One region of the Pseudoxanthomonas suwonensis 11-1 genome, then DNA from elsewhere that is predicted to be linked to it. Evidence: riboswitches for the same ligand, from Rfam matches in the RefSeq annotation. Region 1 holds a riboswitch; the other holds the start of a gene.
The links. A riboswitch is a leader RNA that binds a small molecule or an ion and turns the genes downstream of it on or off. The one in region 1 is predicted to bind cobalamin.
Positions count from the first base shown of each region.

Region 1 (10,287 bases):
CATGGCGACGCGGGTGCGGTCGGCCGCGGCACTGGCGTCCGCGTAGGCCTGGCCCATCATCTCCTGCTCGTGTTCGAGGTTGGCGGTCACCGCCTCGCGCCAGGCCTGCATGCCCGGGGCCGCGGTGGCGGTGAGGTAGGCCAGGGCTTCCTCGCGCTGGCCGCTGGTGGCCAGGCCGATCACCTCGTTGTTGGTCGGCACCGTCGCCAGGCGCGCATCGCCGATGGCGGCCACCAGGCGCTTGCCCGCCTCGTCGCCCGGCATCGCCGCGAGCTCGTCGTAGGTGGCGACGAAGTGCTCGCGGGTTTCGGTGAGCTTGTCCAGCGCCAGCTGCTGGCCTTCGGCGTCAGCGGTCAGCAGCACCGCCTGCAGGTCGATGTACAGCTCGTTGGCATGGTCGTACAGCAGGTTCGACAGCCGGATCTTGGTGGTGTGCTCGGTGGCGATGCTGCGCAGGTGGCGCTCCAGCATCGAGAGGGAGACGGCCGACACCGTGGCGATCGCCGCCATCAGCAGCAGCATGAGGCCGAAGCCGGCGAACATGCGCTTGCCGACCGTGAAGCGTTGCAGGAACTCGTTCATGGCTACCCGGGGGAGGTCTTGGTACCGGGCGTGCGGCGGGCCGCGCCGCTCCGGCGTCGAGGTGGAGGAATGTCCCCGCACCAGCCGGCCATGCGTGGAGCGTGGGCTGCGGGGGCTGATCGGGGTAGGGGGGTATCGGCGGCCCCGGCCCCGCGTTTAGGCATCAATTGCCCGGTTAGACCAATGGATGAGACGGGGTTGGCAGCTTTCCGCGGGGATCTGTCCGCATTCGCGCAGGCGGTCACGAAATCGCCGGCGGGTCACGCGGCGGCGCGACAGGCCATGTGGATCACGCCGATCAACACGAGCTTTCCGGAGTGCCTGTCCTGCACTGCTGTTCGCAGCGTCGCAGGCACGGGACAATGGGACGCACGTAACCAGTCCCTGCCCGCATGTCCTCCATCCCCGAGCCGCTACCCGCCGACGATCCGCGTCCGCAGCCGCCCGAGAAGCCGCTGCCCGCGGAGTGCTGCGAGAGCGGCTGCCCGATCTGCGTGTACGACCTCTACGCCGAAGCCCTGGACGAGTACCGGCAGGCGCTGGCCGCGTGGCAGGAGCGGCACCCCGGAGCGGCCGACTGAGTCGGCTCCGGCCTCAGTCGGCGCCGGGCAGCTGCGGCACCGGCGTCGGCTGGCCCAGCGGATCCAGGGCGATCATCACGAAGCGGCCGCGGGTGCACAGCTTGCGCTCGCCGGTCAGCAGGTTCTCGGTGATCACCTCGACCTCGACGTTCATCGAGCTGCGCCCGACCTTGACCAGGCGCGCGATGACCTCGACCAGGTCGCCCTTGTGGATCGGCTGGTTGAAGTCCACCTGCTCCGAGCGTGCGGTGACCACGGTGGTACGCGCGTAACGCGAGGCAACGATGAACGAGGCCATGTCCATCCAGGCCAGGGCCTGGCCGCCGAACAGCGTGCCCAGGTGGTTGGTGTGGTCCGGGAAGACCATGTTCATCAGGCGCGCTTCGGTCGGGCGCTCCCCGACGGTGACGGCTTCGGACATCACGGCATTCTCCCTGTGGGCCTGTCCGGATCATCGCCGATCCGGGCATCCCAGCGCGTGGACGATGGCACGACCTCAGGAGACCTTGGCGACCGCGGCAGCGACCTGCGCCGGCGACTGGAAGCCCGGCAGGCGCGCGACCTCGCGGCCGTCGCGGTACAGCGACAGGGTCGGGGTCTGGCGCAGGCCGAGGCCGCGGAAGAACTCTTCGCCCAGGTCCTCCAGCTTCACCTTCAGCAGCACCAGGCCCTTCGCCGCGGGTTCCGCGGCGAACCGGCGCAGCGACAGGTCGAGCATGGCGCAGCCCGGGCAGTCGTCCTTCCAGTAGTCCACCAGCAGGTGGGGATGGGCCGCCAGCGCGGCAGCGTGTTCCTCAGGCGAGGTGGCGTGCAGGGTCTGCATGGGTGTCGGTTCCGATGGTGTCCAGGACCTGGTCGGTCCAGCGGCGGATGGCCAGTGCGTCGCGCTGCCCATGCGGCATCTGTTCGATCTCGAGCGTCGGGAAGGGTGAATCGAAGAAGCGGGCGATGCGCCGCACGGCGCCGCAGTAGTACTCCTCGCCCCACTGGGTCTCGCCGGTGCCGAACACAGCCACGTTCGCCGGACGGCCCACGGCCGCGACCAGGTCGCCGATGAACCGCTTCATCTCCGCCGGCGTGCGCCCGGCGTTGTCGGTCCAGCTGCCCAGCAGGTAGAGGTCATGCCGCGGATCGCCGATCTCCGCCGGCGTGTGCAACCCGGCCTCCAGCCAGGTCACGGCATGCCCCCGTGCCTCGCAGCGCGCACGTACCTGCCGCGCAAGATCGCGGGTGTTGCCGCTGAGGGAGGCGTAGGCGATCAGGAGGGGCATTTGAAAGCCGTGATTGGTGATTCGGGATTGGTGATTCGATGAAGGCCAGGGTTCGAGGTCAATGTCCGTGTCCCGCGATTGCTGCCGACGCAGGTTTTGCTCTTTCCAATCACGAATGACCAATCACGAATCACCTGCCTCATAGATCATCAAATCCGTTGTCCGCATTGGTCTTCTTGTACGAGGCGTTACGCATCTCGAAGAAGTCGGTCTTGGTTTCGGTGAAGTTGTCGGCGTAGGCGCGGATCCAGGGCATGACGTTGTCGGTGGTCTCCGTGTACAGCGACTCGATGCCCAGCATCCCGGCCATCTTGTTGGCGCGGTACTTCACGTAGCGGATCATCTCGTCCACGTCGATGCCGTCGATGCCGTCCAGGACCTCGCCGGTCCACTGCGTCTCCAGCTCGATCGCGTGGCGGAACGCGAGGTGGACGTAGTCGGCCAGCTCGTCGGTCTGCAGCTCGGGGTTCTCGCCGACGATGGCGCGGATCACCTCGCTGATGAACTTGGTGTGCGCCAGTTCGTCGCGGTTGATGAAGCTGATGATCTTGCCGGTGCCGGCCATCCGGTTCTGCCGCACCAGGTTGTAGAAGTAGGCGAAGCCGGAATAGAAGTTGATGCCTTCCAGGATCGAGGACTGGATAAGGGCACGCAGCAGGGTCTCGGCGGTCTTCTCGCGCATGAAGTCGTCGTACGCGGCCATGATCGGGGCGTTGCGGCGCAGGATGGTCGGGTGGGTTCGCGCGATCTCGAACACCCGGTTCTGGTTGGCCAGGTCGGTGATCGAGGCCAGCACGTAGCTGTAGCTCTCGTTGTGGATCACCTCCTGCTGGCCGATGATCGCCGCGTTGGCATGCGCCGCCGGATCGGTGATGTACTCGGCCACGTTGTAGATGAAGCGGGTCTGCGGCGAGTCCAGGGTGGCCAGCAGGCCGATGATGGAGTCGAAGGCGTTCTTCTCGCGCGCCGACAGCTCGCCGTACTGGCGCGCGTCGCTCTTCATGTCGACCTCGTCCGGGATCCAGAAATTGGTCGAGAGCTCCTTGTAGGCACGATAGAACGACGGGTAGGGGATGTCGTTCCAGTTGAGGATGCCCGAGGTCGTGCCGTTGATGATGCCGGTCGAACGGTTGGGATGGCGCGGCTCGAGGATGCGGATGCGATCCAGCCGGGTAGCGGTTCGCGGTGCAGCAACAACGTTCATTGTTCTTCTCTCTTTGCCGGCCGCCTTCTGCAGCCAGCCCTCTGGAGGAAAGCCCCCTGAGTCAGGGGGCGCGCCGAAGGCGCGGGGGTATGGAGGAATGCGGAGCGGGGCCCGCGGTTCGCAGCGCGAACCGTGGAACCTGACTAGCGCGAACGCGCAGTCAGCTACTGCACCATTCGCACTCGGCCACGTCGATATCGTTCGAGCGCACGTAGTACGTCGTCTTCAGGCCCTGCCGCCAGCCCTCCAGGTGCAGCTCCAGCAGCACCGAAGCGCGGATCGACGAGGGCACGTAGAGGTTGAAGCTGATCGCCTGGTCCACGTGCCGCTGGCGGCGCGCGTTCTGCCGCACCGAGGCGAACTGGTCCACCTTCCACGCGCCCTTCTCGTAGTAGGGCCAGGTTTCCAGAGACAGGCCGGGGGCGGCCACCGGGCGGCGGTAGTCCTTCTTTTCCTCGTAGTAGAACGCCGAGTAGACCGGGTCGATCGAGGCGCTGGATCCGGCGATCTGTGCGGTGGACATGTTCGGCGCCACCGCCAGCAGCCAGCCGTTGCGCAGGCCGTTGACCGCCACCTGCGCGGCCAGGTCCAGCCACTCGGGCGAGTTGTAGCCGCGCTCGCGGAAGTAGGCGCCGGTGTGCCAGTCGCTGCCGGGGAACGCGGGGTAGGTGCCCTTTTCCTTCGCCAGCTCCATGCTGGCCTGGATCGCCAGGCGGTTGATCCGCTCGTACAGCGCGTCGCTGTAGTCCTCGGCCTCCTTCGAATCCCAGTGGATGCCCTTGAGCGCCAGCAGGTGGTGCCAGCCGAAGGTGCCCAGGCCGATCGCGCGGTACCTGCGGTTGGTGATGGTCGCCTGCGGCACCGGCAGCTGGTTGAGGTCGATGACGTTGTCGAGCATGCGCACCTGGATCGGCACCAGGCGCTCGAGCACGTCGCTGATCAGGTCGCCCTGGCCATCGGCCTGGACCACCGCGCGGCCCAGGTTGATCGAGGACAGGTTGCAGACCACGAAGTCGCCGGCCTGCCTGGTGGTCACGATCTGGTTGCCGGAGATGACCTCCTGGATCATCCGGGTCGGACTCTGGTTCTGCAGGATCTCGGTGCACAGGTTGGACGAATACACCGTGCCGCAGTGCTTGTTCGGGTTCTTCCGGTTGACCTCGTCGCGGTAGAACATGAACGGGTTGCCGGTCTCCAGCTGCGAAACCATGATCCGCTTGAACAGGTCGATCGCCTTGACCGTCCTGCGCCCGATGCGCCCGTCCTCGACCAGCTCCTGGTACTTGCTGCGGAAGCTGCCCTCGCCGCGCCTCTCGTCGTAAAAGTCCTGCAGGTACCAACCCTTGGCCTGCTTCACCTCGTGCGGGTCGAACAGGTACCAGTCGCCGCGCCGCTCCACCGCCTCCATGAACAGGTCCGGGATGCACACCGCGGTGAACACGTCGTGCGCGCGCAGGCGCTGGTCGCCGTTGTTCAGGCGCAGGTCGAGGAAGGCCTCGATGTCGCGGTGCCAGATGTCCAAGTACACCGCCACCGCGCCCTTGCGCTGGCCGAGCTGGTCCACCGACACGGCGGTGTTGTTGAGCTGCTTGATCCATGGCACCACGCCGCCGGAGGAATTGGGCACGCCGCGGATCGGCGCGCCGGCGGCGCGCACGTAGCCCAGGTAGGCACCCACGCCGCCGCCACCCTTGGACACGCGGGCGATGTCGGTGTTGGAGTCGTAGATGCCCTGCAGGCTGTCGTCGACCGTGTCGATGAAGCAGCTGGACAGCTGGCCGCCCACCTTGCCCGCGTTCTGCAGGGTCGGCGTTGCCACGGTCATGTACAGGTTGGACAGCGCCCAGTACGCCTCGCCCACCAGCTGCATGCGCCGCTCGCGTGGCTTTTCCTCCTGCATCAGGTACAAGGCGATGGTCAGCCAGCGTTCCTGCGGCAGCTCGTAGACGTTGCGGGCGGTATCGGTGGCCAGGTAGCGCGTGGCCAGCAGGTACAGGCCGTTGTAGGCGAACAGCTTGTCGCGCTCGGGCTCGATCATGCGCCCGGCTTCCTCCAGCTCTTCCTTGGAGTACGCGCGCAGGATGTCGTTGGAATAGATGCCGCGGTCGGCCAGGCTCTCCTGCAGGCCGACGTAGGAGCCGTACTTCTGCCCGGCGTCGTAGAAGCGGTTGCGGCTGGCGCGCTTGTACAGCCGGCGCAGGTACAGGCGCGCGGCGAACCGCTCCCATTCCGGTGCGGTGAGGTCCACCCGCGCTTCGGCCTCGCGGATCAGGTGGTCGACCAGGTCGTCGGCCGACAGCGCCGGTTTGCGCGCGACGAAGCCGAGCACGGCGCGCTTGTAGTCGCCGATCTCCAGCTGCGGGAACCCGGCCGCGATTACATCGATGCTGCGCTCCAGGCGCGCCGGATCGAACGCCAGGCGCCGGTTGCCGGCCTCCTTGGTGATCCAGGTGGTGGCCTCGGCCTCGGGCGGGTGCGCGGATCCGCTGGCGGCCGGTGGCAGTGGCACGTGGTCGTTCGGGTCGATGGCCCGTGCCGCGCGTGCGGCGGCCACGACGGGATCCGCCGGCGTGGCGACCGGCGAAGAGGTGTCCTGGGACGTCATTGCGCATCCTCCGTTGCGTGATGCACGCCGTGTCCCTCCCTCGAAGGACTCGGATCCGGTGCGGAACGCAGGATGCGGAGGCAGCGTCGCAATGGCCGCGACGCAGCGCGGCTGCGGCGGTCCATGCTTCACCAGCCCTCCCCCCTCCGGGGATCCACGACCGGCACCGCGCGGTGTGCTTCGCGCGGCTGTCGGCAGGTCTTCGGACTTCCGGACGTGAGGCCTGGCCTCGCCTACTGCCGCTGCTTCCCAGGCCCGTGGCCCAGTGCATTGACGCGGGTTCGTTTCCGGTTACCGCTGCGGGGCAGTGCCGGATTCGCCTTGCGGCCCACCGGACTTCCCTTTTAATCCGGTGGCCTTGGGCCACCGGAACCGACAGACACAACATAGTGTGGCCGCATGCCACTGGTCAACCATATCTTGTAGAAATGCGCCATGGCGCACCTCACCGGAACGGTTCTGCGAAACTCCCGCGCATGACGATCCAGCCCTCCCGCGACGCCACTGCCAGCCTGCTGGTCCTGGCCTCGGTGTTCCACTTCCTGCTGGCCGCGGTGGCGGTGCAGTTCCTGCGCCCTGGTTACGACCCGTGGCAGGCGCCGCTGAGCCTGTACCTGAGCGGCGAATGGGGCGCGTGGCTGCGCTGTGCGTACTACGGACTGGCGCTGGGCGTGGCGGTTCTGGCGGTGCAGGTCCACCGCAGCCTGCTGCCGGCGGCGCGACACGTGCTGGTGCCGGTCCTGCTGGTCATCGGCGCGGCGGCACTGGCGGTCACCGCCATGTGGCCCGGCCCGGCGCCGGGATACCCGGTGGACGAGCTGGGCGTGCTGGTCCACCGCATCTCGGCGATGTCGGCCTTCCTGCTGGTAGGCAGCGGCATGCTGCTGCAGTCGGCCACGCTGCGGCACGATCCGCGCTGGCGCGCGACGGGGCGGATCCTGCTGCCGCTGGCGATGCTGGCCTTCGCCGGGCTGTGGGCGCATGCGCTGTGGCGCGAGCTGCCGCGTGGCGCCTCGCAGAAGGCCGTGATCGCGCTCTACCTGGCTTGGCTCGGCCTGTGCGCCTGGCAGCTGCGCGCCGGCACGCGGCGCTGAGGCTCAGGCGCGGTGCCGGGTGCCGAGGTACTCGGCGCTCTGCATCTCGATCAGGCGCGAGGCGGTGCGCTCGAACGCACCCTGCAGGCGATGGCCTGCGTACAGCCCGGTCGGCTGCGCGTCGGCGGTGCACACCAGGTTGACCTGGCGGTCGTATAGCTCGTCGACCAGGTTGACGAAGCGCCGCGCCGCGTCCTCGTTCAATGCGTCCATGCGCGGGATCCCGCCCAGCAGCACGGTGTTGAACTCGCGCGCGATCTCGATGTAGTCGGTGGTGCCACGCGGGCCTTCGCACAGCGCGGCGAAGTCGAACCAGGCGATGCTCTTGCCGCGGCCGCGCACCGGGATCTTGCGCGCATCGATCTCGATATTGCACGCATGGGCCGCGTCGCCACCGCTCAGCTCGCGCCAGCGCTCGGCCAGCCAGGCATCGGCGCCCGCATCCAGCGGCGAGCGGTACACCGGCGAGCGGGTCAGCGCGCGCAGGCGGTAGTCCTCCTGGCCATCCGAGCGCAGCACCACGCAGTGCCGTTGCAGCAGGTCGATCGCCGGCAGGAAGCTGGCGCGCTGCAGGCCGTCGCGGTACAGGTTCTCCGGCGCGGTGTTGGAGGTGGTCACCAGGGTCACGCCCTCGGCGAACATCCGCTCCAGCAGGCGCGCCAGCAGCATCGCGTCGCCGATGTCGGTGACGAAGAACTCGTCCAGCACCAGCACCTTCAGCGAGCCGCGCCAGCGCCGGGCGACCAGCGCCAGCGGGTCGGCCTCACCGGCGTAGTCGCGCAGGCGCTCGTGCACGCCGCGCATGAAGCGGTGGAAGTGGGTGCGGTACTTGCCGTTGCTGACCTGCGGCTTGCCGATGCCCGGCGAGTACACCGGCAGCGGCAGCGATTCGTAGAACAGGTCGACCACGAAGGTCTTGCCGCGCCCGACCTCGCCCCAGTAGTACAGGCCCTGCACCGGCCGCGGCGGGCGCGACAGCAGGCGCGACAGCAGCCCGCCGTCGGCCGGCGCCAGCAGGCCCTGGTGGATGCGGTCCAGCTCGCCCAGTGCCGGATGCTGGGCCGGATCATCGCGCCAGCGCCCGGCAGCGGCGCCCTCGGCGTAGACCCGGGACGGGGTGCGTACGGGACCTGCGGTCATGCCTGCGGCAGCCAGCCCTTGACCTCGTGCTGGATCGCGCCGCGCAGGTCGATCAGCCTGCGGTGGAAGAAATGGCTGGTCTCGGGCATGCGCACCAGCTGCGGCTTGCGCTCCAGCGTGTCGATCCAGTCGTACACCGCCTGCGGGTCGACGATCTCGTCCTGGTCGCCCTGCACAACCAGCCACGGCACCTCGGGAACCTCGATGCCGGAGAAGTCCCAGCCACGGCCGGATACCGGCGGGGCGATCGAGATGAGCGCATCGGGAGCGAGCTCGGCGGCGCTGGACAGGCCCACGTAGGAGCCGAAGCTGAAACCGGCCAGCCACAGGGCCTGGCCGGGCCGCGCGGCGCGCACCCAGTCGACCACCGCACGCAGGTCCTCGCGTTCGCCGACGCCGCGGTCGAACTCGCCGCCGGAGCCGCCGGTGCCGCGGAAGTTGAAGCGCACCGTGGTCGCGCCAAGCTCGCGCAGCGCGCGCGCCACCATGGTCACGACCTTGTTGTGCATGGTGCCGCCCTCGGTGGGCAGCGGATGGCAGACCACCGCCACCAGCGGACGGGCATCGGCGGGCTCGGGCAGGTCCACCGCCACTTCCAGCTCGCCGGCCGGGCCGTCGAGCATCAGGGTGGTGGACTGGTCGGGAAAGGCGCTCTGGCTCATGCGCACATGATACAGACCGCCCGCGAGGACCCGGTGCGAAGGCGGTCGCCGCGGGGGCCCGGCCCGGCGACAATGACCGCCCGTTCCGGCCCACCCTCCGCATGCACTTCCTCCTGCTCAGCGTCACCTGCAGTGTCCTGGTCTCGGTACTGCTGAAGCTGGCGCCGCGGCGCGGCTGGGACGTGGGCCAGATGATCACCTGGAACTACCTGGCCGCGGCCCTGCTCTCGGCCTGGCTGCTGAAGCCGCCGGCCGCGTCCCTGCACCAGCCGGACGCGCCCTGGGTCGCACTGCTGGTGCTGGCGGCGGTGCTGCCGACGCTGTTCCTGGTGCTGGCCGCTGCGGTACGCCACGCCGGCATCGTCCGCACCGACGTGTCACAGCGCCTGTCGCTGCTGCTGTCGCTGGGCGCGGCCTTCGTGTTCTTCGGCGAGCGCGCCGGGGCCCTGAAGCTGGCCGGCATCGGCCTGGGCCTGCTGGCGGTGCTGGGCATCCTCGCGCGCCCTGCGGACTCGGCGCCCGACCGCCGCGGCTGGCTCCTGCTGCTGGCGGTGTGGGCGGGCTTCGCCCTGGTCGACGTGATGCTCAAGCAGCTGGCCATGTCCGGCACCCCTGCCTCGGCGGCGCTGCTGGTGGCCTTCGTGCTGGCGTTCTTCGGCATGTCCGCGATCCAGCTGTGGCGGATGCTGCGCGACGGCATGCGCCCGGGCCTGCGCCACGCCGCCGCGGGCCTCGGCCTGGGCCTGCTCAACTTCGGCAACATCGTGTTCTACGTGCGCGCGCACCAGGCCCTGCCGGACAGCCCGGCCACGGTGTTCGCGACCATGAACATCGGCGTGGTGGTGCTGGGCACCCTGGTCGGCGTGCTGGCCTTCCGCGAGCGCACCTCCGGACTCAACCGCGCGGCCATCGCCCTGGCCATCCTCGCCATCGCGCTGATTGCGCTGGCCTCCACGCGCTGAAGCGCCGGACAAGCGCCATGCAGGCATGGCTGCCTAGAATGTGCCGATGAATACTCCCCAGGATTCCAGCCTCGGTCGCGAGGTCGCCTACCCGACCCGTTACGACCCGACGCTGCTGTTCCCGATCCCGCGTGCCGGTGCCCGCGCCGAGCTTGGGCTGGCCCCCGGTACCGCGCTTCCCTTCAT
Region 1 is NC_014924.1:58,727-69,013, reverse strand. Features, by position in the region: gene PSESU_RS00295 (methyl-accepting chemotaxis protein) at 1-582, opposite strand, end outside; gene PSESU_RS00290 (oxidoreductase-like domain-containing protein) at 975-1,163, shown strand; gene PSESU_RS00285 (acyl-CoA thioesterase) at 1,177-1,584, opposite strand; gene PSESU_RS00280 (thioredoxin family protein) at 1,660-1,986, opposite strand; gene PSESU_RS00275 (flavodoxin) at 1,958-2,434, opposite strand; gene PSESU_RS00270 (ribonucleotide-diphosphate reductase subunit beta) at 2,574-3,638, opposite strand; gene PSESU_RS00265 (ribonucleoside-diphosphate reductase subunit alpha) at 3,799-6,243, opposite strand; cobalamin riboswitch at 6,420-6,635, opposite strand; gene PSESU_RS00260 (DUF998 domain-containing protein) at 6,720-7,337, shown strand; gene zapE (cell division protein ZapE) at 7,341-8,477, opposite strand; gene PSESU_RS00250 (alpha/beta hydrolase) at 8,474-9,139, opposite strand; gene PSESU_RS00245 (EamA family transporter) at 9,241-10,101, shown strand; gene queF (NADPH-dependent 7-cyano-7-deazaguanine reductase QueF) at 10,148-10,287, shown strand, end outside.

Region 2 (10,287 bases), 770 kb from region 1:
CGCCGACGAGGCCATGCCGCAGGGCGACCTGTTCGCCGTGGCCGGCTGAGCGGACTGCCCGGCTAACATGCCCATGGCCGTTCCGGTCCGCGCAGTGCGGACCGGCATGGCCGCTGCCGTTCCGCCTTCCGGAGAGTCCATGCCACCTTCCTCCCGCCGCCTGCCGGTCCTCGTCCTGTCCCTGCTGCTGACGCCCACGCTGGCCGCCGGCCTGGCCCCGTCCGCCGTGGCCGCGCCCGCGGGGCCGGTAGCCGCTTCCGCCGATGCCGCGGTGCAGGCCCTGCACGCGCTGTACGCCGAGGAGTGGGAACGGCGCCAGGCCGAGTACGGCCATGTCCGCGTCGATGGCCGCTGGCAGCAGGGCGAGCGGATGCCGGGCGTAGCCCCGGCCGACTGGGAGCGACGCATCGCCTGGTGGGAGGAGGTGCTGCGCAGGCTGGACCGGATCCCGGTCGGCGGACTTGCGGGCGAGGAGCGCATCAACGCCGAGGTGTTCCGGGCGATGGTCGAGGCCGACCTCGACAACGCGCGCTGGCGTACATGGGAGGCGCCGTTCAACAGCGACAGCTTCTTCTGGGCCGAGGTGGTGCCGTGGGCGCCGTACCGCAGCGAGGCGGAGTGGCGGCGTTTCATCGAACGACTGCGCGACGTGCCGCGCTACTTCGCCGACCAGCGCGCCAACATGGAAGCCGGCCTGGCCCGCGGCTGGAGCGTGCCGCGCGCCTCGCTGGACGGCCGTGACCGCACCATCGAGCCGTACACCCGCACCGGCGCCGGCAACCCCGCGCTGGACGTGTTCGACCAGATCCCGGCGTCGATCCCGCCAGCGGTGCGCCAGGCCCTGCGCGAGGAAGGCCGCAAGGTGGTGCTGGAACAGGTGGTGCCGGCCTACGCCGGGCTGCTGGACTATTTCCGCAACGAGTACCTGCCGCGCACCCGCACCACGGTGTCCGCACGCGACCTGCCGGGCGGGGCGGATTTCTACCGCAGCCAGATCCGCGAATACGTCACCCTCGACATGACCCCGGAGCAGATCCACCAGCTCGGCCTGTCTGAGGTGGAGCGGATCTCGGCGGAGATGCGCGAGGTGATGGAGCGGGTCGGGTTCAAGGGCAGCTTCGCCGAATTCCTGCAGTTCCTGCGCACCGATCCGCGGTTCTACGCGAAAACCCCGCGCGAGCTGATCGCCGCCGCCTCGTACCACGCCAAGCGCATCGACGGCGAGCTCAACCACGTGCTCGGCACGCTGCCGCGCTACCGCTTCACCATCCGCCCGGTGCCGGACGACATCGCCCCCAACTACACCTCCGGCCGTGGCGGCCTGGAGTCGTGCCTGTTCAACACCTACGACCTGCCGTCGCGGCCGCTGTACAACCTGCCGGCGCTGGTGCTGCACGAGTGCGCGCCCGGCCACAGCCTGCAGGCGGCGTTGGCGCTGGAAGCGCCGGAGCGCCCGGAGTTCCGCCAGCAGGTCTACTTCTCCGGCTATGGCGAGGGCTGGGGCCTGTACACCGAGTGGCTGGGCACGCAGATGGGGATCTACGAGACTCCCTACGAGGAGTTCGGCCGCCTGACCTTCGAGATGTGGCGCGCCGCCCGCCTGGTGATCGACACCGGGCTGCACGAGTACGGCTGGAGCCGGCAGCAGGCGATCGACTACCTGGCCAGCCATACCGCGCTGGCGCAGATCGACGTGGTCAACGAGGTCGACCGCTACGTCTCCTGGCCGGGCCAGGCGCTGTCCTACTACATCGGCTACCGCACCCTGCTGGACCTGCGCCGCGAGGCCGAGCACGAACTCGGCGACCGCTTCGACCAGAAGGCCTTCCACGACAAGGTGCTGGGCCTGGGCGCGGTACCACTGTCGACCCTGGAGCGCGAGGTGCGCGCCTTCATCGCGGCGGAGAAGGCGAAGCGCTGACGGACCGCCGCGCGGCGGCAGGCGCCATCGCGGCGCCTGCCATCCGGGCCTACGGCGTGCGGTACTGCAGGGCGAGGGCGTATTCGCGGCCGGGCTGGTTGTACCAGGCCACCGTCTCGTAGCTGCGGTCGAACACGTTGCTGGCCTTGGCCTGCAGGGTCCAGGCCGGCGACAGCTCCCACTCCAGGCGCAGGTCGACCAGGCCGTAGCCACCCAGGCGGGTGGTGTTGGCGACATCGTCATGGCGGTTGCTGGCGCCGGTGACGCTCAGGCCGGCGTTGAATACGCCGAAGCGGCGGTCCACGTCGATGCGGCCGGTGCGGCGTGCGCGGCGCGGCAGCCAGTTGCCGTCGTTGATGCCGTCGCTCTCGTTGCGCGGGTCCAGCCAGCTCAGTTCCAGCGCCAGGTCGAAGCCGGCCAGCGCGGTGGCCGCGGTCAGCTCGGCGCCGCGGATGCGGGCGCGGTCGATGTTCACCAGGTTGAAGCCGGTGTCGTAGCCGATCAGCTCGTCGATCCGGGTCTGGAACACGTCCACGCCCAGGCTCCAGCCATCGCCCTGGCCGTGCACGCCGAGGTTCACGCTGCGCGACTCCTCCGGCTCAAGCAGCGGGTTGCTGAAGCCGGGGTAGTACAGGTCGTTGAAGGTCGGTGCCTTGAAGCCGGTGCCGGCGCTGGCGGCCAGGCGCCATGTCCCGTTGATGGCGAAGCCGTAGCCGAGGCTGCCGGTGGCGTGGTCGCCGAACTGGGCGTTGTCGTCGTTGCGCACGCTGGCCTGCAGCGAATGCGCGCCGAAGCGGCCCTGGTACTCGACGAAGGCGCCGAGGTTGTCGCGGCGGTCGCGGTCGAAGCCGTTGGCGCTGGTGACGTGGTCGTCCTGCCAGTCCAGGCCGGCGCTGAGCAGCTGTTCCTCGCCGAAGCCGGCATCCATCTGCACCGAGGCCAGGTCGCGGCGGGTGCGGAACACGTTCACCAGGCTGCGGCTGGCGCCCTCGCGGTGGTAGCCGTATGCGTCGTCGCGGGTGCGACCGAGCTGGGCCTGCAGCGAAACGCGCTCGGCGATGCGCCAGTCGAGCCGGCCACCGACGACCTGCTGCAGGTTGTCGGCCTCGTTGCCACCGAACACGCTGCCGTCGTACTCGTTGCGGCTGTCCGAATCCAGCACGTGGGCCTGCACTTCCACGTCCTCGCCCAGCTTCATGCCGCCACGCAGGTTGATCGAGGTGTTGCGATGGCCGTCGCGGTCGGGCTCGTCGACATAGCAGCCCGCGCCCCAGCCGGCGGCAGTGCCGCGGCAGGCGTTTATGCCTTCCTCCTCGCGATGCCCGGCGCGGGCCGAGACCCAGCCGCGCCTGCCGCGCCAGGACAGGCCGGCACTGGCCTCGCGCAGCTCGTGACTGCCCACGCCGATGCGCAGGTCCTGGCGCAGGCCTTGTCCGGCGCCGCGGGTGAACACCTGGATCACGCCGCCGATCGCCTCCGAGCCGTAGAGGCTGGAGCGCGGGCCGCGCACGATCTCGATCCGTTCGATCTGGTCCAGCGGTATGTCCTGCAGCGCCGGCATGCCGTTGCTGGCCGCGCCGATGCGCATGCCATCGACCAGCATCAGCACATGGTCGGATTCTGTGCCGCGCAGCATCAGCGCGCTGACCTTGCCGTGCCCGCCCTGGTTGGACAGGTTGATGCCGGCGCGGCCACGCAGCAGGTCCTGCAGCGAGCTGGCCTGGCTGCGCTCGATCGTGGCGCGGTCGATCACCTGCACCGGCACCAGTGCCTCGTGCACGGACTGGACGGTACGGGTGGCAGTGACCACGACCTCGTCGAGGTCGGTGGCGGCATCCAGCGCAGAGGCGCTGGCAGGCGCCAGGGCAGCGGCCACGGCAAGGCAGAGGGGAGGGAACGGGGAAGATTTCATGCATCTCTCCTGGAGTCGCGCACGCCCGCGCGACGGATCGGTGGAGGCTGCAGGCAGGAGACGATGCAAACGCCAGGCACGTGCGCGAGGGCGACACGCGTCTGCCGCCCGCAATGCCCTCCGCATCGCAACCAGTCGTCTTCCGGGCCGGTCTCCGGGCTCGCGGGCGAACAGGCGCGTGGCCTGCTCCATCCGGGCGCCTTCCCATGCGTTTGCACAGTGGCGGTGTGCCCGGACTTGTCCTGCTTACCGTTGCGGGGGCAGCGCCGGAATGTCCGCGTGGCCTGGCGGCCGCGCCGGCGTCACCGGCTTCCCGTTTCAACCGCGGCCCATGCCGCGGTCACCCGAAAGTGCGCGCAGTCTATGCCTATCGGCGAGGGCGGGCAAAGGAGAGGGATGGCAGGCATGCCGTGCGGCCGTGCCCGCGGTCAGCGCAGCGACTGCACGAAGGCGGCGGCGATGGCTTCCAGGCCGGCCTGGTCCTCGGCATCGAAGCGGCCAGGCTCGGGGCTGTCCAGGTCGAACACGCCGACCAGGGTGTCGCCATCGACCAGCGGCACCACCAGTTCCGAACGCGAGGCCGAGTCGCAGGCGATATGGCCCGGGAAGGCATGCACGTCGGCCACGCGCTGGGTCTGGCGGGTGCTGGCGGCCGCGCCGCATACGCCCTTGTCCAGCGGGATGCGCACGCAGGCCGGCAGGCCCTGGAACGGCCCCACGACCAGTTCGGTACCGTCGTAGAAGTAGAAGCCGACCCAGTTGAGCGCGGGCAGGGCGTGGTAGACCAGCGAGGACAGGTTGGCGGCATTGGCGACGCGGTCGCGTTCGCCGTGCAGCAGGCCACGCACCTGGGACAGGAGCTGGTCGTACTGTTCCGGCTTGCTGCCGGTAAGCGGGATGGTGGTGAATGACATGTGCGCAATGTTACCCGCAGCCTCCACCCGCCATCGCGGCGCGAGGCGGGATGCTGCGTGGCGCGTATGATCCGCCGGCCGCACCTGGCGGCCCACTGGAACCGGCATGGACCTGCGCAACGTCGATCGCCTCTACGTCACCGGCACCGATACCGGCGCCGGCAAGACCCTCGCCAGCTGCACCCTGCTGCATGCCCTGCGCGCGGTCGGACGCCGTGCCGTTGGGATGAAGCCGGTGGCCAGCGGCTGCGAACGCATCGAAGGCGCCTGGCGCAACGAGGACGCGCTGGCCCTGCAGGCGGCGAGCGATCCGCGGCCGGCCTACGCGGACCTCAATCCGTTCGCCTTGCCCGAGCCGCTGGCACCGGAACTGGCCACGCGCGCGGCCGGCGTCGAGGTCACGTTGCCGCCGTTGCTGGAGGCATTCGCCCGCCTGCGCGCGCAGGCCGACGTGGTCGTGGTCGAGGGCGTGGGCGGCTGGGCCGCGCCGCTGGCGGCCGGTATCGACCAGGCCGACCTGGCGCGCGCGCTGGATGCACCGGTGGTGCTGGTGGTCGGCATGCGCCTGGGCTGCCTCAACCATGCCCGCCTGAGCGCGCGGGCGATCGCCGCCGATGGCTTCCGGCTGGCCGGCTGGATCGCCAGCGAGGTCGACCCGGACATGGCCTGCCGCGACGGGAACTTCGAACTGCTTCGGGCGCGGCTGGATGCGCCCTGCCTGGGGCGGCTGCCGTATTCGCCGGCGCCGGATCCGGCGCGGCTGGCGGCGGCGCTGTCGCTGGGCGCCTGAAGCGCAGCGCAGCAAAGCCCGCCCTCTGGAATCGCGGACAAAAAAAGGCCCGACAGCGGGAGGGGATGCTGTCGGGCCTGGGTTTGCGCGGGGGAGGGGAACCGCGCAAAGACTTGGAACTGTTTCCCGGGCCGGAGCCCGGTGACGCCTCAGCGCTTGCGGGCGGCCTTGGCGACGGTGGCCTGCACCTGGCTGGTGGCGGCCTCGAACTGGTTCTTGGCCAGCTCGCCGAGGGCTTCACCGGTCTTGAGGGTCAGGCCGATGACTTCCTGGCCGGCGGCGGCGACACGCTCGGCATTGTCACGGGCGATCTGCAGGCCCTTCGGCAGCAGGCTGCGGTAGGCATCCAGGTCGCGGGCCTCGGCGAGCTCGCCGAGGTAGCTGGTGGTGGCCTCGACGTTCTTCTCCAGGGTGCGCAGCTGCACACCGAACAGGGTCTCGGCGTTCTCCAGGGCCAGGCGGTTCATCCGCGCGGCGACGGCGGCGAACTGGTGGGTGTAGGCGCTGAACTGCTCGTTGAACTGGTAGGACATGGTCGGCTCCCTGACGGATCACCTTATGGTGCGATGCAGCATACCCACGTCCTTTGTGCATTGCAACATTCCCGGTATGGCGGTAGCCGGGTTTGTGAAGGCGCGCACGTAAACGCCCCGGTGGGCGGGGGCAGGGCTTCGGGTTGGGGATGCACGGCCAGGGCCCGGCCGGTCGCAGGCAGCCGCGGGCAGGGTCGCGCGGCAGGGCTCAGCCGCGGTAGCGGCAGCCGGAGGTGCAGGTCTCGTGGACCACGACCTCGCTCAGCAGCGGCACCGCAGGCTTGAGCTTGTCCCAGATCCACGCGGCCAGGTTCTCGCTGGTCGGGTTGTCCAGGCCGGGGATGTCGTTGAGGTAGTGGTGGTCCAGCTGCTCGTACAGCGGCTTGAACGCGGCCTTGAGGTCGGCGAAGTCCATCACCCAGCCGGCCTGCGGATCGACCGGACCTTCCACGTGCAGCTCCACCCGGAACGAGTGGCCGTGCAGGCGCGAGCACTTGTGGCCCTGCGGCACGTTGGGTAGGCGGTGCGCCGCCTCGAGGGTGAAGACCTTGAAGATTTCCATGGGGGTGATTGTCGTGCTGGCCGGGGCAGGCGGGCAATGCCGCATGCGGGGTAGTGCGTGGGGACCCGGGGAGCCATGAACAGGAACGGCAGCCGAGGCTGCCGTTCCTTCATGCCGGTGACCCGTGCGGATCAGCGGTTGGCGTCGCGGCGCGGGCCGCCGCCGTTGCGCTGCTGGTTGCGCTGGTGCGCATGCGCCGCCGCCGGAGCGCGGGCGCCGCTACGGCCGTTGCCGCCGCGGTTGCCGGCGTGGGCGTGGGCCTGGCCTTCGCCACCGCCCGACGGACGACGGCCACGGCCGCCACCCGGCTTGCGCGGCGGACGCTGCCCGCCCGGCTGCTCGGCCTTGCCCGGGGCGCTGTTGCCCCAGCGGATCGGGACCTGCGGCTCGAAGCCTGGCAGGTCGCGGATTTCCATGTCGCGGCCGAGCATGCGTACGATCTGGCGCAGGTACTTCGCGTCTTCCTGCGAGACCAGCGACAGGGCCTCGCCGTTGGCGCCGTTGCGGCCGGTGCGGCCGATGCGGTGCACGTAGTCCTCGGCGACCATCGGCAGGTCGTAGTTGATCACCCGCGGCAGCTGGTCGATGTCGATGCCGCGCGCGGCGATGTCGGTCGCCACCAGCACCTTGACCTTGCCCGACTTGAAGTCGCCCAGCGCGCGCAGGCGCTGGCCCTGGCTCTTGTTGCCATGGATCGCGGCGGCCTGGATGCCGGCCTTCTCCAGGTGGGTGGCCAGCTTGTCGCTGCCGTGCTTGGTCTTGGCGAACACCAGGGTCTGCACGCGCGCGTCCTGGCCCAGCAGGTGCAGCAGCAGCTCGCGCTTGCGCGCGGTGTCGACCGGGTGCACGCGGTGGGCGATGGTCTCGGCCACGGTGTTCTGCGGGGTCACCTGGACCTCGCGCGGGTTGCGCATGAACTCCATCGCCAGCTGCTTGATCGACTCCGGGAAGGTGGCCGAGAACAGCAGGGTCTGGCGGTTCTGCTTGGGCAGCTTGGCCAGGATGCGCTTGATCGAGGGCAGGAAGCCCATGTCGAGCATGCGGTCGGCCTCGTCCAGGATCAGCACCTCGATGCCCGACAGGTCGATGCTGCGGCGCTCGATGTGGTCGATCAGGCGGCCCGGGCAGGCGATCACCATGTCCACGCCACGGCGCAGGCTGTCCAGCTGGTTGCCCATGCCGACGCCGCCGTAGATCACGGCGCTGGGGATGCGCAGGTACTTGCTGTAGCCGCGCAGGCTGTCATGCACCTGGGTGGCCAGCTCGCGGGTGGGGGTCAGGACCAGGGCGCGCGGCTTGCGCGGGCCGGGGCCGACCTTCTGCGGCTCGGTGCCCAGGTACTGCAGCAGCGGCAGGCCGAAGGCGGCGGTCTTGCCGGTGCCGGTCTGGGCGCCGGCGAGCAGGTCATGGCCGGCCAGGGCAAGCGGGATGGCCTGCTGCTGGATCGGGGTGGGGGTTTCGTAGCCCTGCTCGGCGAGCGCGCGCAGCAGGAAGGGCGCCAGGCCCAGCGATTCGAAAGACATCAAGGAACACTCCATGGATACCCGCGGCGATTGCCGCAGGTGCTGACCGTCTAGGTCGGTGACTCGGAGCGTTCCCGTGAATCCGCGCTGCGAGAGGGGACAGGCCGGTGGTACCGGCGCGAATGCCAGGCGGAAGGCGTCGGGGTGGAGCGGACGCCGGAGCTGGTCCGGCGCTGCCGGTCCCGGAGGGAAACGGACGGCCGCTGGCAGATCGGTGCGCGGATTCTACGGCAAAGCCGTGGCCAGCGCCCGCCGGACCCGCGGGAAGCGTTCAGGCGGCAATGTTTCGAGTGAAACCGTCGCCGGGGAGCCGCTACAATCCGGCATCCCTGCCCGCTGGAGCCCGCAATGAAGCTCGGAACCCTCAAGGAAGGCGGCCGCGACGGCACCCTGGTCGTGGTCTCCCGTGACCTGGCCCGCGCCGTGCGCGCCACCGGCATCGCCGCGACCCTGCAGCAGGCCCTGGACGAGTGGCAGGTCGCCGCGCCGCGCCTGGTGGCGCTGGCCGAGGCGCTGGAGCAGGGCCAGGCCGCCGACGCCTTCGAGCTGGATCCGGCCGCCCTGGCCGCGCCGCTGCCGCGCGCCTACGAGTTCGTCGACGGCAGCGCCTACCTGCCCCACGTGGAGCGCGTGCGCCGCGCCCGCGGCGCCGAGGTCCCGGAGAGCTTCTACACCGACCCGCTGATGTACCAGGCCACCGCCGCCGGCTTCCTCGGCCCGCGGGACCCGGTGCGGGTGGTCAGCGAGGACTACGGCATCGACCTGGAGGCCGAGATCGTGGTGGTCACCGACGACGTGCCGATGGCGGTGACGCCGGAGCAGGCCGCCGGCCATGTCCAGCTGGTCGGCCTGGTCAACGACGTGTCCCTGCGCAACCTGATCCCGGCCGAACTGGGCAAGGGCTTCGGCTTCCTGCAGTCCAAGCCGCGCTCGGCGCTGTCGCCGGTGTTCGTGACCCCCGACGAGCTGGGCGATGCCTGGCGCGGCAACAAGCTGCACCTGCCGCTGGTCACCCACTACAACGGCGAGTGGTTCGGCGCGCCGGAAGCGGGCGAGGACATGCAGTTCGACTTCGCCCAGCTGGTCGCCCATGCCGCGAAGACCCGTCCGCTGGCGGCCGGCACCATCGTCGGCTCCGGCACCATCGCCAACCAGGACGTGTCCCGCGGTGCCTCGTGCTTCGCCGAGAAGCGGACGGTCGAGGCCCTGCGCGACGGCAAGCCGTCGACCCCGTTCATGAAGTTCGGCGACCGGGTGCGGATCGAGATGCTGGACCGCGAGGGCAACAGCATCTTCGGCGCGATCGAGCAGCGCATCGAACAGCAGCCGCTGCCGGCCTGAGCCGGCGGCCGCACCACCAGGGCGCATGGCGCCGGGAGGCAGGATGTCCGGTCAACTGACGCTTTACACCTACTGGCGCTCCAGCGCTGCCTACCGGGTGCGGATCGGCCTGGCGCTGAAGGGGCTGGAGTACGCCAGCGAGCCGGTGCACCTGGTGCAGGACGGCGGCCAGCAGCACGCCGCCGCCTTCGCCGCGCTCAACCCGCAGGAGCTGGTGCCGGTGCTGCGCCATGGCGACCAGGTGCTGCGCCAGTCGCTGGCGATCCTCGAATACATCGACGAGACCTGGCCGAAACCGGCGCTGCTGCCGGCCGATGCCGGCGGCCGCGCGCGGGTGCGGGCGCTGGCCCAGGCGATCGCCTGCGACGTGCATCCGCTCAACAACCTGCGCGTGCTGCAGTACCTGGAGCGCGAACTGGATGTCGCGGCGCCGGCACGCGAGGCCTGGGTGCGGCACTGGATCGGCAGCGGCCTGGATGCGGTGGAGAAGCTGCTGGCCGGCGATCCGGGCACCGGTGCCTTCTGCCACGGCGATGCGCCGGGCCTGGCCGACTGCGTGCTGGTGCCGCAGCTGTACAACGCGCGGCGCTTCGGCCTGGACCTGGCCGGATGGCCGGTGATCGCGCGGATCGACGCGGCCTGCGCCGCGCTGCCGGCCTTCGCCGCGGCCGTGCCGGAAGCGCAGCCGGACGGACCGCGTTCCTGAGCGCACGAAAGAAAAGGGCCGCGCGGTGCGCGGCCCTCCCTGTCTCTGGAAGTAGGGCCCTCAGCCGAAGCCGTGGCTGATGCCG
Region 2 is NC_014924.1:2,709,298-2,719,584, reverse strand. Features, by position in the region: gene dinB (DNA polymerase IV) at 1-49, shown strand, start outside; gene PSESU_RS12425 (DUF885 domain-containing protein) at 140-1,921, shown strand; gene btuB (TonB-dependent vitamin B12 receptor) at 1,971-3,833, opposite strand; cobalamin riboswitch at 3,962-4,196, opposite strand; gene PSESU_RS12415 (GAF domain-containing protein) at 4,262-4,747, opposite strand; gene bioD (dethiobiotin synthase) at 4,854-5,537, shown strand; gene PSESU_RS12405 (phasin family protein) at 5,687-6,070, opposite strand; gene queD (6-carboxytetrahydropterin synthase QueD) at 6,279-6,632, opposite strand; gene PSESU_RS12395 (DEAD/DEAH box helicase) at 6,764-8,155, opposite strand; gene PSESU_RS12390 (fumarylacetoacetate hydrolase family protein) at 8,504-9,496, shown strand; gene maiA (maleylacetoacetate isomerase) at 9,540-10,202, shown strand; gene PSESU_RS12380 (PilT/PilU family type 4a pilus ATPase) at 10,263-10,287, opposite strand, start outside.
Region 2: another riboswitch for cobalamin. It lies ahead of btuB (TonB-dependent vitamin B12 receptor); the one in region 1 lies ahead of PSESU_RS00265 (ribonucleoside-diphosphate reductase subunit alpha).